Regions from separate parts of the Lactococcus protaetiae genome, predicted to be linked through region 1. Evidence: predicted binding sites of a transcription regulator. Region 1 holds the regulator's gene; each other region holds the start of a gene.
The links. The regulator Rex, encoded in region 1, represses fermentation and respiration genes when NADH is low (regulators of the CRP and FNR family bind a similar motif). The targets are predictions, from matches to a motif close to TTGTGAANTANTTCACAA.

Region 1 (5,012 bases):
AATCGACAGCGAAGCAAAGTGGAGATAGAGCGAATGGATAACGAAGCTTCGCTACGGTGTGACCCCATATCGAAGATGTTAAGCAGACTGTTGCAGCTTTAGCTGCGTACAGGTCGCTGAGTTGTTACACCTAGAGGTTGTATCTTAAATTCAGTGGTGAGTTGCCCTTTTATCAGTCGCATTGCCTTTTGCTCTTGCTGCTTTAACAGCTAAGCAAACGGACAGCGTAGCGCAGCGAAGATAGCGACTAGAGAAAATGGACAAATGTTTTACGAAACTCCCACTGAATAAGTCTTGACTTCATACCACAGGACTCATTTATTGGCGTTTATCCACGACGGATTAGCTTTACTTCTATTTTTAGCTGTCAGGCACTCGTATTAATTATATCATTTCAAATCGGCTTTTGGTACTCTTTTTCTAACTCATCATTGAAGAAGCAATTATTTAATCAGTAATTATGATTCTCTTTCTTTTCGATATGGAGATATAAGCAAAGACAAAGCTAGATTTTTGCGAAATTAAAATAGACTTACTCATATTGGTAAGTCTATTTGCTCATTTCCCCACGCTTAAGCTAGAACCATTCTTGATTTCAAGGCAACTCTACGTGCTTCCGTAGGAATAAAACTACGAATTTTTTCTTTATTATAACCAATCAGTAATTGTCTTTCATCTAAAATAAGTGGTCTCTTCAAAAATCTTGGCTCTCTTTGGATTAAAGCGATAGCTTCATCGAGGTGTAAATTTCCAAAATCATAAACAACTTCCAAGTATTTCTTGCTTCGACTAGAAATAATATCTTCAAAACCATTTTCTGATAAGGATAACATCCCGATTAAATCCTCCTTACTCAGCAAATTTGGTGATAATTTAATTTCTCTAAACGCGATACCATGAGTTTGTAACCATTTTCTCGCTTTTCTACACGATGTGCAAGAACTACTAAGATAAAGTTTAATCATATTTTCTCCTTAACTAAATGATCACTGATTCCTGAAAATCTTTGTTTCTATCGTAATTCTATTTTATCATTAAAAGAATACATTTGAAAACGTTTTAAGTATCACATAATAATTTGACTTTATACTATATTTCATATAATATAGTATTATAAACGATATAGAAAGGAAATCTATGGAAATTCAAATCCCAAGTCTTTTACTTGACGGCACCGTTTTAGCCTTACTTAATCAAGAAGACCTTTATGGGTACATTATCACAAAAAATGTCCAAGAACGGCTTCCTATAAGCGAATCAACAATGTATCCTGTACTCCGTCGTCTCAAAAAAAATGAATTACTTGAAACCTATGATGTTCCTTTTGAAGGAAGAATGAGACGTTATTACAGAATCACTTCCGATGGAAAAGATGAACTCAAAAAAATTACAGAAGATTGGAAGAACTTTCGACAAATTATTGATGAAATGTTAGGAGAAACAGATGAATAACTATCTTAATGAGGTTCAAAAACACCTGTCGGGTATTCCTCAAAAAGAAACCATTGAACTTTTGGAATACTATGAAGAATATTTTCTTGATGCAAACCTCACTTTAGAACAAATTATAGAAAAATATGGAACACCAAAAAAATTTGCTCAAGCACTCAAAATGACCTATTTCTTAGAACATGATGATGAAAATAGTACAGCTGTTCAGCCTCAAAACCCCAAACACAGATTGCAATTGGTTTGGTTGATTGTTCTCGGACTCTTTGCCTCTCCCTTGTTGCTTCCTGTCGCTTTAAGTCTTTTTCTTGTTTTATTTGCTTGCTGCATTGTGCTTTTCGCCTTATTATTCTCTTGCTATATTACAGTAATTGCTCTGATTTTTAGTGGATTTTTTACTCTGATTTCTGCTTTTGGAATTCTCGCACAGAGTTTGATAACTTTCATCTTCTTCACAGGGATTGCTTTTGTTGCTATCGGTCTTGGATTTATTTTTACTCCGTTAACACTCGAATTTACCCATATTTTGTTTAATTTATTTATGAAATTTATCAAATGGATCGGTTACAAATTAACAAAAAAATCGAATATTAAGGTGAGGGGAGCAATTTGATGAAATTTAAAAATCTTATGATAGCTGGTGCTGTGCTTTTGGTTTTAGGTTGCGCACTCGGACTCATCGGATTCGGGATGGGAGCGCATAGAAGTATCATCTGGAAAAATGGTCATCCACAACTTAGCAAGATGATTGTCGCTCATCAAACTCTCAATTCCTCTGTAGAAAATCTTAAAATTAATGCGTCAGATGTCAATGTATCGTTTAAAGAAGGTTCTGAGTTTAAAGTTGAGTCACGCCTACTTGACCGTAATACAATGATTACTTCTCAAGGAAAAAATGCAATCATTCAGACAAAATCAACTGGTTTTAAAGGTCCAACTTTATCTTTTGCTTCTGCTCAAAAAGAGTCGTTAATCATCACACTTCCTGACAAAAATCAGATTAAATCTTTACAATTACAACTTTCTGATACAACAATAACACTAGAACATTTTTCTTTGAAAAATTTTTCAGGTCAGTTTCGTGATACCAGGTTGACTGCTCGTCATTTATCCGTAGCTTCTCCGGCAGTACTTAACTTCTCAGATAGTCATCTTGAGATTTCAGACAGTCAATTTTCAACCCTTATTTCTAAAGGGACAGACTCGCACCTCATGCTGACCAACTTACAGACCAATCTCTTTAATGTCAGTGCCAATGATTCTGCTTTTGATACAAGCGCACTTACTGTCAAAAAATCTGGCACGTGGACACTTAATGATAGCCGACTCACATTAAATTATCCTAAGGTAGCTGGTCTGATGATTGATGGACAAGATAGCGCACTCCATGTGAGTCATCAGCGCCAAAGCTTTCCCTTTACTGATGGTAATTTGAATCAAGCCCTTAAAATTTCTGTCAGTGATAGTCAGGTTAATTTGAATCACTAATTAATTACAGAAAAACTGTCAGTATGCTGACAGTTTTTTTATGCTTCATTTATATTATTTATTCGTCTGACAACACATTGTCAGCGCTGACAATAACGGTCATAATTCACTTCCGTTATTTTTGGTTGATAATTTCACAAACTTTTGGTAAAATTATCACAAAAGAAACAGATTTAACTCTTGAAATAAAAATTTAAGATGAAATGTGCTAAAATACACATTTTATACGGAGAAAAAAATGACTGACACTAAATTAAATAAAACTTTACCAAAAGCAACCGCAAAACGTCTTCCTCAGTATTATCGTTTATTTAAAAATCTGGTTGAGGAAAATATCACACGGACCAATTCGCAATTGATTTCTGAAAAAATTGGTGTAGATGCTGCAACAATCCGTCGAGACTTCTCTCTTTTCGGTGAACTTGGGCGCCGTGGTTATGGTTATGAAACACAAGCATTACGCGACTTTTTCGGCGAATTACTTGGTCAAGACCAAGAAACACATTTGGCACTGATTGGGGTGGGAAATCTCGGGCGAGCATTGCTTCACTACCACTTCCAAGAACGCAATAAAATGAGAATTACTCAAGCCTATGACATTTCTGGAAATCCATTAGTGGGTACACAGACAGACGATGGTATCCCAATCTTTAATATTTCTGATTTAGAGAAAAATGTAAAAAAATCAGATATTAAAACTGCTATTCTTTCTGTTAGAAAAGAAGACGCTCAGGAAGTCGTTGATATTTTGATTAAAGCTGGTATCAAAGGAATTCTAAATTTCGCGCCTATTCGCCTTCGTGTCCCATCAGATGTTGTTGTTCAATCTATTGATCTCACTAAAGAGCTTCAAACATTGCTTTTCTTCATGAATGACAATAAATAAAAATAGACAAGCCGTAATAAAAAGAATCGCCAATAAAGTGATTCTTTTTTTGTTAAACCAATTAAAAAACATAGACATAAATCTAATTACAGAGATGTCTAAATTCCATAATTTTCATAATTGAACTATTTTTTAACTTAAAAGTGCTGACAGAATTCACACACTCTCTCCTAAAATACTTCCTTTAAGCCATTAATCTCTTAAAAGCCAGTCTAATGTCACATTTCCCATATCTGCAATTTGGATAAGGTAACTTAGCGATGGAACAAATTGGTTATTTTCCATTTCATCGATAATACGAACTGATAAACTTGGAGAAAGTTTTTCACCAAATTCCTCCTTTGAATATTTCAACGTATAGCGAATACGCCTTATTTTTACACCAAACTTTACTGGAACTTTTGAATCTAAAAAACCTAAATTTTCAAATGAATCCTTAGTTTTTTCTTCTCTATCATGTTGCTTCGTCATCACATTCAAGTTTCTGTTTTCTCTAATAATCCCCTCCAATCCTTTTTCAACCTTTTCCAAAAAATCATCCCCAGCTTTTTTTCTAAAAAACAAAACATCAGCCACTATCGTTCCCGGATAATCTATTTTTTCTGAAAGCCTTAAAATTGGGATTCTATAACGCTGAATGACTTTCTTAATCGCTTTTATTCGTTCATTGATTTCTTTTTGTTTTTCAAGATTGCCCATAAATCTCTGACTCCTTTATCACTCCTATCACTTCTTCTCTAGCGCAAAACTCAAAGTAAATTTAAAAAAAGAATAGGAACCATCAAAAGTAACACAATAGGAATAAGAGTTTGCATCGGATTATTAATAATAGCCGCTGCAATCCTCATCCCTAAAACAGTAATTGACGAATAACTAGAGCCAGTATATATTTCGCTAGATAACTTAGATGCCGTTCTGCTCATCCCCAAATCCTTTAAACGTTCGTTATCTAGTTGATTTAATGACTCTTTTTTCACCAAATCTCCCTGTACAACACGACGAAATTGAGTTCCCATTCCACCTTCACAACGAATAAGAGTAATCATTGCCCCACTTCTCCTATCTTGTGGCTGTTCAATATATTGTGTCTCAGTTTCCTTAACGACCTGATTTGTCGTAACTTTATAAACATAAACATTTTTGAAATCTGAGGCATAAATCACATCTCCCTTTTTTAACTTATTGATTT
Region 2 (5,012 bases), 980 kb from region 1:
CAGAATGTGAAAAAACATGACTTGTTACAGTTTTTGTAGATGAGCTAATCGTTTTACTCGGAGTACTTGGCTTAGGTGATGCTGGCTTCGGCTTACTTGGTGATGCTGGTGTGCTTGGTTTTGGAGGCGTCGGTTTCGGTTTATCCGGCGTACTCGGTGGAGTAGGCGGCGTGCTAGGCTCCGTAGGTTTAGTTTCATCTGGAGGCGTGACTGACGAATCATCTCCTGAATTTCCCGTTCCTTCCGAACTCTCCCCATTGCTTCCCGTCTCATCTGGCGTATTGTCTGGCGTCTCATTATTATTATCTGTTGTTACTTGACCCGTATCACCTGTATTCGTTTGACCCGAATCATCACTCGTTACTAATTCATTACCATTATTCACAACCTGTGACGTACACGTCACCTCATTCGAAACTGGTAACTCATCTGCATGAGCCGTAGCACCAAACGTACTTATCCCCAAGGCTAGTGCTGTACCTGCTACTAGCTTGTAGGTCTTTCCAGTTCTTTTTTTACTATTTTCAACCTTCAAAATCAAAACCTCTTTTTATTCTACTCGCTCTCAATGAAATTTATGATAACACTCTTATTACAATATTGTAACACTTTCTAAATTATAACGCAAGCTAATCACTTCTCATACTTATATATACGTAAATTAATCTAAAATATCACTCCTATAAACAAAAAAATCTGCCAAAATGGCAGATTTCCTCTTTATTAAGATTTATTACTAATTCTTAAGCTTTGTTTGCTGAACCAAACACATCAATACGTTCTTCAACAGACGCAGTAATTGCATCAAAACCAGGTTTCAAGAATTTACGTGGGTCAAAGAGTTTTTTCTTCATGTATTCTGCTTCATTAGCATCAAATTCATTAACGAATTTACGAGTTGCAGCTGCAAAAGCAAGTTGACATTCCGTATTAACATTAACTTTAGCAACACCGTTCGCAATAGCTTCACGAATTTGATCATCAGGGATACCTGAACCACCGTGAAGTACGATTGGCACATTGTGTCCCATAGCTTCAACCAAAGCAGCATTCAATTTTTCTAAGTGATCAATATGAAGACCAGTCCATCCTTCTGGATAAGGTCCGTGAATATTACCAATACCAGCTGCAAGGAAGTCTACACCAAGTTTAGCCATAGCAACAGCATCTTCGATAGGAGCAAGTTCACCATCACCGATGATACCATCTTCTTCACCACCAATAGTGCCAACTTCACACTCTACAGAGATTCCTTTTGCGTGTGCTTTTGCGATAACTTCTTCAGCATATTTAAGGTTTTCTTCAATTGGAAGATGTGAACCATCAAACATTAATGAAGAGTAACCAACTTCAATACACTCCAAAGCATCTTCAAAGTGACCATGGTCAAGGTGAATAGCCACAGGAACAGTAATACCCATTGATTCAACAAGAGTTTCAATGAGAAGTTTACACATTTTGTAACCACCCATGTATTTAGCCGCACCCATAGAAGTTTGGATCAATACAGGAGTCTTTTTAGCTTCTGCTGCACGCAAGATAGCTTGTGTCCATTCAAGGTTGTTTGTGTTGAAACCACCGATAGCGTATCCGTTATCACGAGCGGCTTGTACGAATTTTTCTGCTGAAACGATTGCCATTTCAAAATCCTCCGAATATTTTATTACTTACCTAGTATAGCATTTTGTGAAGTATTTTTCTAGTGTTAGCACATCAAAAGATAAAAGTAATCGCTTAACTACGCGGTTTGAGACTAAAGTAGTAAAAAAGTTGGTAACTTAGTTACCAACTATATATAATCCCGAGGACCGGTTTCGAACCGGTACGAAGGTTACCCCTCGCAGGATTTTAAGTCCTGTGCGTCTGCCAGTTCCGCCACCCCGGGTGATTATAGAAAAACTCCCACTGGGGAGAAATTAAGCGAACGACGAGATTCGAACTCGCGACCCCAACCATGGCAAGGTTGTGTTCTACCCCTGAACTACGTTCGCAACGCTTGTGTCTTCCGACAATGCCGACTACATGATTCGAACACGCGACCCTCTGATTACAAATCAGATGCTCTACCAACTGAGCTAAGTCGGCTAATACCTAAAGATGCGGATGAAGGGACTTGAACCCCCACGCTGTTAAGCGCTAGATCCTAAATCTAGTGCGTCTGCCAATTCCGCCACATCCGCGAGGAATTATGACCCGTGCTGGGCTCGAACCAGCGACCCTTTGATTAAAAGTCAAATGCTCTACCAACTGAGCTAACGAGTCATTAGTCTATTGACTAACGGTTCCGACGGGAATCGAACCCGCGATCTTCGCCGTGACAGGGCGACGTGATAACCGCTACACTACGGAACCTATTCAAATAAAGGCTGAATCAACCTATGGGAGTTAACGGGATCGAACCGCTGACCCTCTGCTTGTAAGGCAGATGCTCTCCCAGCTGAGCTAAACTCCCCAAACTTGGCCACTCGCCTATCTCCCAGGGGCAACCCCCAAGTACTTCCGCCGTAGATGGACTTAACTGCTGTGTTCGACATGGGAACAGGTGTATCTCCATCGCAATGATGACCAAATCTTTAAATGTTCCTTTGAACATTCAAAACTAAATAACAATCCTTCTAACTTCTAAACCTTAAGCATTTTATAGTTGACTCTTTTGGTAAAGTCCTCGAGCGATTAGTACTGGTCCGCTCCACCCTCACAGGGCTTCCACTTCCAGCCTATCAACCAGATCATCTCTCTGGGCTCTTAATTCTTACGAATGGGAAATCTCATCTTGAGGTGGGCTTCGCACTTAGATGCTTTCAGCGCTTATCCCTTCCCTACATAGCTATCCAGCCGTGCTCCTGGCGGAACAACTGGTACACCAGCGGTAGGTCCATCCCGGTCCTCTCGTACTAAGGACAGATCCTCTCAAATTTCCTACGCCCGCGACGGATAGGGACCGAACTGTCTCACGACGTTCTGAACCCAGCTCGCGTGCCGCTTTAATGGGCGAACAGCCCAACCCTTGGGACCGACTACAGCCCCAGGATGCGACGAGCCGACATCGAGGTGCCAAACCTCCCGTCGATGTGAACTCTTGGGGGAGATAAGCCTGTTATCCCCAGGGTAGCTTTTATCCGTTGAGCGATGGCCCTTCCATGCGGTACCACCGGATCACTAAGCCCTAGTTTCCTACCTGCTCGAGTTGTAGCTCTCGCAGTCAAGCTCCCTTATACCTTTACACTCTACGATTGATTTCCAACCAATCTGAGGGAACCTTTGGGCGCCTCCGTTACTCTTTAGGAGGCGACCGCCCCAGTCAAACTGTCCGTCAGACACTGTCTCCCTGGCCGATATTGCCAGCGGGTTAGAGTAACCATAAGTCAAGGGTAGTATCCCAACAACGCCTCAATAGAAACTAGCGTCCCTATCTCAATGGCTCCTACCTATCCTGTACATGACTTACAGGTACTCAATATCAAACTACAGTAAAGCTCCATGGGGTCTTTCCGTCCTGTCGCGGGTAACCTGCATCTTCACAGGTACTAAAATTTCACCGAGTCTCTCGTTGAGACAGTGCCCAAATCATTACGCCTTTCGTGCGGGTCGGAACTTACCCGACAAGGAATTTCGCTACCTTAGGACCGTTATAGTTACGGCCGCCGTTTACTGGGGCTTCAATTCAGGGCTTCGCTTACGCTAACTCCTCCTCTTAACCTTCCAGCACCGGGCAGGCGTCACCCCTATACATCACCTTGCGGTTTAGCAGAGAGCTGTGTTTTTGATAAACAGTTGCTTGGGCCTATTCACTGCGGCTGGCTTTTACACCAGCACCCCTTCTCCCGAAGTTACGGGGCTATTTTGCCGAGTTCCTTAACGAGAGTTCTCTCGATCACCTGAGGCTACTCGCCTCGACTACCTGTGTCGGTTTGCGGTACGGGTAGATATGACTTTACGCTAGAAGCTTTTCTTGGCAGTGTGACATCAGAGAGTTCGCAACCGTAGTTGCTTCCCCATTACAGCTCAATGTTAAAGAGAAATGCATTTGACACATCTCACACCTCACTGCTTAGACCAGAATCCATTAACTGGCATCTCTTAGCCTACTGCGTCCCTCCATCACGATCATATCTAGTACTGGAATATCAACCAGTTGTCCATCGACTACGCCTTTCGGCCTCGCCTTAGGTCCCGACTAACCCAGGGCGGACGAGCCTTCCCCTGGAAACCTTAGTCTTACGGTGGATAAGATTCTCACTTATCTTGCGCTACTCATACCGGCATTCTCACTTCTTAACGCTCCAGCACTCCTCACGGTATACCTTCTTCGCGGTTAAGAACGCTCTCCTACCATTGATAATATATCAATCCAAAGCTTCGGTAATATGTTTAGCCCCGGTACATTTTCGGCGCAGGGTCACTCGACTAGTGAGCTATTACGCACTCTTTGAATGATAGCTGCTTCTGAGCTAACATCCTAGTTGTCTGTGCAACCCCACATCCTTTTCCACTTAACATATATTTTGGGACCTTAGCTGTTGGTCTGGGCTGTTTCCCTTTCGACTACGGATCTTAGCACTCGCAGTCTGACTGCCGAACATGTGTATTAGCATTCGGAGTTTATCTGAGATTGGTAATCCGAGATGGACCCCTCACCCAAACAGTGCTCTACCTCCAATACACTTACATTTCGACGCTAGCCCTAAAGCTATTTCGGAGAGAACCAGCTATCTCCCAGTTCGTTTGGAATTTCTCCGCTATCCACAAGTCATCCAAACACTTTTCAACGTGTCCTGGTTCGGGCCTCCAGTGCGTCTTACCACACCTTCACCCTGCTCATGGATAGGTCACTAGGTTTCGGGTCTACATCATGATACTAAAGCGCCCTATTCAGACTCGCTTTCGCTACGGCTCCGTCTCTTCAACTTAACCTCGCATCATAACGTAACTCGCCGGTTCATTCTACAAAAGGCACGCTCTCACCCATTAACGGGCTCGAACTTCTTGTAGGCACACGGTTTCAGGTGCTA
Region 3 (5,012 bases), 1.3 Mb from region 1:
TTCCACCGTTATGTTGGTAAGCACCAAAGTATTGAGCATCTGTTTTTTCAACAACCACAAAACGACGGAAAGTAATTTTTTCTCCAATTGTTGCTGTTGCTTGAACAAGAGATTCTTCAAGTGTCGCACCTGAAGCTGTTTTAATAGCAAGGGCTTCTTCATTGTTTGCTGGTTTATTCGCAGCAATAAGCTCTGCAGTCTCTTTAACTAAAGCAACAAATTGATCGTTTTTCGCAACAAAGTCTGTTTCTGAGTTAAGCTCCACAAGAGCTGCAACATTTCCATCTACGGCAATCCCAGTGAGTCCTTCTGCTGCTACACGATCAGCTTTTTTAGCCGCTTTAGCGATACCTTTTTCACGAAGAAGTTCTGCTGCCGCTTCCATGTTTCCATCAGTTTCTACAAGTGCACGTTTAGCATCCATGATTCCTGCACCAGTCTTTTCACGCAATTCTTTAACTTGAGCTGCTGTTACTGCCATTTTGTAAATCTCCTATATTTTATTTTCTGCCTTATAGACAGGATGTTTATTTTAAAAAACAGACGAGGCGTAAGGCCTCGCCTGTTATTAATTACTTAACTTATAAGTTTAAAATTTTGAATCATTTGCCTTCAACAATTTCAGCAAGCTCTTCAAGTGATTCTTCTGAAGCTGCTTCATCTGCTACAAATTCTTCTGCTGCATCTTCACCTTGACGACCTTCAATAATAGCGTCTGCCATTTTAGCCGTAATCAATTTAACCGCACGGATAGCATCATCATTTGCAGGGATAACTACATCAATTGGTTCTGGATCAGCATTTGTATCAACCATAGCTACAACTGGAATCCCCAAAGTTTTAGCTTCTTTAACTGCGATTTGTTCAGCATGTGGGTCAACAATATACAGTACATCTGGAATACGAGGCATATCAGCGATACCACCAATGAATTTTTCAAGACGTTCACGCTCTTTATTAAGAAGAACTACTTCTTTCTTGGGTAAAACTTCGAAAGTTCCTTCTTCTTCCATTTTGTTGATTTCTTTAAGGCGTGACACACGTGTTTGGATAGTATTCCAGTTAGTGAGCATACCGCCTAACCAACGATGGTTTACGTAGTATTGACCAGCACGAAGTGCTTCTTCTTTAACTGCTTCAGCAGCTTGCTTTTTAGTACCAACAAAAAGAACTACTGCACCTTCTTGTGAAGCGTTTTTTACATAATTGTAAGCATCGTCAACAAGTTTTACAGTTTTTTGAAGGTCGATAACATGAATACCATTACGTTCTGTGAAGATGTATGGTTTCATTTTAGGGTTCCAACGACGAGTTTGGTGTCCAAAATGCACACCAGCTTCAAGAAGTTGTTTCATTGAAATAACTGACATTTTACTGTCTCCTTTTAAAATAGTTTTATCCTCTTTTGACCGTCAACCAGTGCCGCTACACTATGCGCACTACGACAATGTCCAATCAAAATGCGAAATGGTTGCACTGCAACTCACTTATTATACACTCTTATAGAATATTTTGCAAGTCGAATTTCAATAAGTTTTATCTCTCTAACTTTTTATATCCTGACTCTATTCATATTTAGAATTTTTTCTAAGAAAAAAATTAAATAATTTCGCTGTAAACGCTTATTTATGATAAAATGATGGTATGAACTTAAAAGTGAGATAAGGAGAAACGATGAAAGAAAAAATTCTTCTAGGTGGTTACACCAAACGTGTATCTAAAGGGTTTACAGTGTGATATTGGATACTAAAAGTGCTCAATTATCAGATTTGAATGAAGTGGCTACTGTGCAAAACCCTACTTACATTACCATTGATGAGCATAATCATCTTTATACCTGTGCTGCAGATGGAAATGGTGGAGGAGTTGCTGCATTTGATTTTGATGGAAAAACAGCCAAACATATCAATAACGTAACAAGTACAGGCGCTCCACTTTGCTACGTCGCCGTTGATGAAGCAAGACAATTAGTATATGGTGCAAATTATCATCTTGGTGAAATACGCGTTTACAAAATTCAACTCGATGGTTCTCTTAAACTGACCGATACTGTTAAGCATGAGGGCTCTGGACCTCGCCCTGAACAAAATGCTGCCCATGTCCATTATGCTGACTTAACTCCCGATGGTCGATTAGTCACTTGTGATTTAGGTACTGATGAGGTGACAGTATACGATGTAATCGGCGAAGGAAAACTGAATATTGTAACGATTTATCGTGCTGAAAAAGGAATGGGAGCACGTCATTTAACTTTCCACCCAAATGGAAAAATTGCTTACTTAGCTGGCGAATTAAACTCAACAGTTGAGGTTTTGAGCTACAATGAAGAAAAAGGACGATTTGCTCGTGTCCAAACAATCACTACTCTCCCTGAAAGTCATGAAGGCTTCAATGGCGTAGCTGCTATTCGCATTTCTTCTGATGGAAAGTTCCTCTATGTTTCTAATCGTGGAAATGATTCCTTAGCAATTTATCAAGTTAGCCCTCTTGGTACAAAACTTGAAATCATAGGATGGGTACCAACTGAAGGAAATATTCCACGTGACTTTAACTTTAACAAAACCGAAGACTTTATTATCGTTGCTCACCAAAATTCAGATAATTTAACTTTATTTGCTCGTGATAAATCAACTGGTAAATTGACTTTAGAGCAAAAAGATTTTTATGCCCCTGAAGCAACTTGTGTCCTTCCCTTATAAAACAAAATAATTGAACGTAAAAAATATTGTCAAATCTTTAAAATCATGGATTTGACAATATTTTTACGCCTTAATGTAAGCGCTATCTAATTTATCTGATTTTTTAATTTAATAAAAATTGTAAAAGTCATCACAATATTACTTGACATGGGAATAAATGTTTGTTAAAATATTCACGTAATGGTAAGTGAAAAAAATCACAAAGGAGAATCTATTTACTTATGCCAAAAGAAAAAACTGAGCTGACTGCTGAAGAAAAAATGGCTCAAGCCGTAAAATATACTGACGGTCTTGTCAAAAAAGCTCACGAAGCTGTACTAAAATTTGAAGGTTATACTCAAGAACAAGTTGACACAATTGTGGCCGCTATGGCACTAGCTGCAAGCGAACACTCATTGGAGCTTGCTCATGAAGCTGTAAACGAAACAGGACGCGGTGTGGTTGAGGATAAAGACACTAAGAATCGTTTTGCTTCTGAATCAGTTTATCACTCTATCAAGAACGACAAAACGGTCGGTGTGATTGGTGAAAACAAGGTTGCAGGTAGTGTTGAAATTGCAAGTCCTCTTGGAGTCTTGGCAGGTATTGTTCCAACTACCAATCCAACTTCTACTGCAATCTTTAAATCATTATTGGCAGCGAAAACACGTAACGCTATTGTTTTTGCTTTCCATCCACAAGCTCAAGGATGTTCAAGTCATGCTGCTAAGATTGTATACGATGCTGCTGTTGCAGCCGGAGCTCCTGAAAACTTTATCCAATGGGTAGAAAAACCTAGTCTTGACAATACAACTGCCTTGATTCAAAATCATGGTATTGCATCTATCCTTGCTACTGGCGGACCAGGTATGGTCAATGCTGCACTCAAATCTGGTAATCCTTCACTCGGCGTTGGTGCTGGTAATGGTGCAGTCTATATTGATGCTACAGCTAATGTTGAACGCGCGGTTGAAGACTTACTCATGTCTAAACGTTTTGATAATGGGATGATTTGTGCAACTGAAAATTCTGCTGTTATCGCAGCTGAAATCTACGATGAATTTGTTGCTAAAATGCAAACTCAGGGTGCTTATATGGTGCCTAAAAAAGATTACAAAGCTATTGAATCATTTGTTTTTGTTCAACGTGGTGGTGAAGGCTGGGGAGTAACTGGACCCGTTGCCGGTCGTTCAGGTCAATGGATTGCTGAACAGGCGGGTGTAAAAGTGCCTACTGATAAAGATGTTTTACTCTTTGAACTCGACAAGAAAAACATTGGTGAGGCACTTTCATCTGAAAAACTAAGCCCATTGCTTTCTATTTATAAATCAAATTCACGTGAAGAAGGAATCGAAATTGTCCGTAGTCTTCTGCACTATCAAGGTGCTGGGCATAATGCCGCTATCCAAATCGGCGCAATGGATGATCCATTTGTTAAAGAATTTGGTGAAAAAGTCGAAGCTTCTCGTATCTTAGTCAATCAACCTGATTCAATCGGCGGTGTTGGGGATATTTATACTGACGCAATGCGTCCATCGTTGACACTTGGTACTGGTTCTTGGGGGAAAAATTCGCTCTCACATAATTTGAGCACATATGATCTATTGAATATTAAAACAGTGGCAAAACGTCGTAATCGCCCACAATGGGTTCGTTTGCCAAAAGAAATCTACTACGAAAAAAATTCTATTTCTTACTTGCAAGATTTACCACACGTGCATAAAGCCTTTATCGTAGCTGACCCAGGTATGGTAAAATTTGGTTTTGTTGATAAGGTGTTGGAACAACTTGCAGTTCGTACAACTCAAGTACAAACAAGTATCTATGGTTCTGTTCAACCTGACCCAACTCTATCGGAAGCTATCGCGATTGCTCGTCAAATGAATGAGTTCCACCCTGACACGGTCATCGCAATCGGTGGTGGTTCTGCCCTTGATGCTGCAAAAATTGGTCGTTTGATTTATGAGTATTCACATCGTGGAGAAGTTGATTTAGCTGATGATAAAGCGTTGAAACATCTCTTTGAAGAATTAGCTCAAAAATTCATGGATATTCGTAAACGTGTTGTAAAATTCTATAACCAACGTCAAACTCAGATGGTATGTATCCCTACAACATCTGGTACAGGTTCTGAGGTAACTCCATTTGCCGTTATCACTGACGATGAGACTCATGTAAAATACCCACTCGCCGACTACCAATTGACACCTCAAGTAGCCATTGTTGACCCTGAGTTTGTTATGACTGTACCAAAACGTACTGTAGCTTGGTCTGGTATAGATGCACTCTCTCACGCTCTTGAATCTTATGTTTCTGTTATGGCTTCTGACTATA

Region 2: a site for Rex is predicted at 1,685-1,702, ahead of FLP15_RS00095 (class II fructose-bisphosphate aldolase). Genes of this name have one in related genera too.
Region 3: a site for Rex is predicted at 2,818-2,835, ahead of adhE (bifunctional acetaldehyde-CoA/alcohol dehydrogenase). Genes of this name have one in related genera too.

Annotation. Positions count from the first base shown of each region.
Region 1 is NZ_CP041356.1:1,738,024-1,743,035, reverse strand. It holds gene FLP15_RS08420 (Spx/MgsR family RNA polymerase-binding regulatory protein) at 573-965, opposite strand; gene FLP15_RS08415 (PadR family transcriptional regulator) at 1,138-1,452, shown strand; gene FLP15_RS08410 (DUF1700 domain-containing protein) at 1,445-2,062, shown strand; gene FLP15_RS08405 (DUF4097 family beta strand repeat-containing protein) at 2,062-2,937, shown strand; gene FLP15_RS08400 (redox-sensing transcriptional repressor Rex) at 3,176-3,823, shown strand; gene FLP15_RS08395 (helix-turn-helix domain-containing protein) at 4,016-4,522, opposite strand; gene FLP15_RS08390 (sortase family protein) at 4,573-5,012, opposite strand, start outside.
Region 2 is NZ_CP041356.1:21,917-26,928, forward strand. It holds partial or broken gene FLP15_RS00090 (amidase domain-containing protein) at 1-466, opposite strand, end outside; gene FLP15_RS00095 (class II fructose-bisphosphate aldolase) at 744-1,640, opposite strand; tRNA gene FLP15_RS00100 (tRNA-Leu) at 1,800-1,885, opposite strand; tRNA gene FLP15_RS00105 (tRNA-Gly) at 1,920-1,991, opposite strand; tRNA gene FLP15_RS00110 (tRNA-Thr) at 2,013-2,085, opposite strand; tRNA gene FLP15_RS00115 (tRNA-Leu) at 2,099-2,180, opposite strand; tRNA gene FLP15_RS00120 (tRNA-Lys) at 2,190-2,262, opposite strand; tRNA gene FLP15_RS00125 (tRNA-Asp) at 2,280-2,352, opposite strand; tRNA gene FLP15_RS00130 (tRNA-Val) at 2,380-2,452, opposite strand; rRNA gene rrf (5S ribosomal RNA) at 2,456-2,570, opposite strand; rRNA gene FLP15_RS00140 (23S ribosomal RNA) at 2,654-5,012, opposite strand, start outside.
Region 3 is NZ_CP041356.1:298,457-303,468, forward strand. It holds gene tsf (translation elongation factor Ts) at 1-481, opposite strand, end outside; gene rpsB (30S ribosomal protein S2) at 603-1,370, opposite strand; partial or broken gene FLP15_RS01425 (lactonase family protein) at 1,675-2,699, shown strand; gene adhE (bifunctional acetaldehyde-CoA/alcohol dehydrogenase) at 2,921-5,012, shown strand, end outside.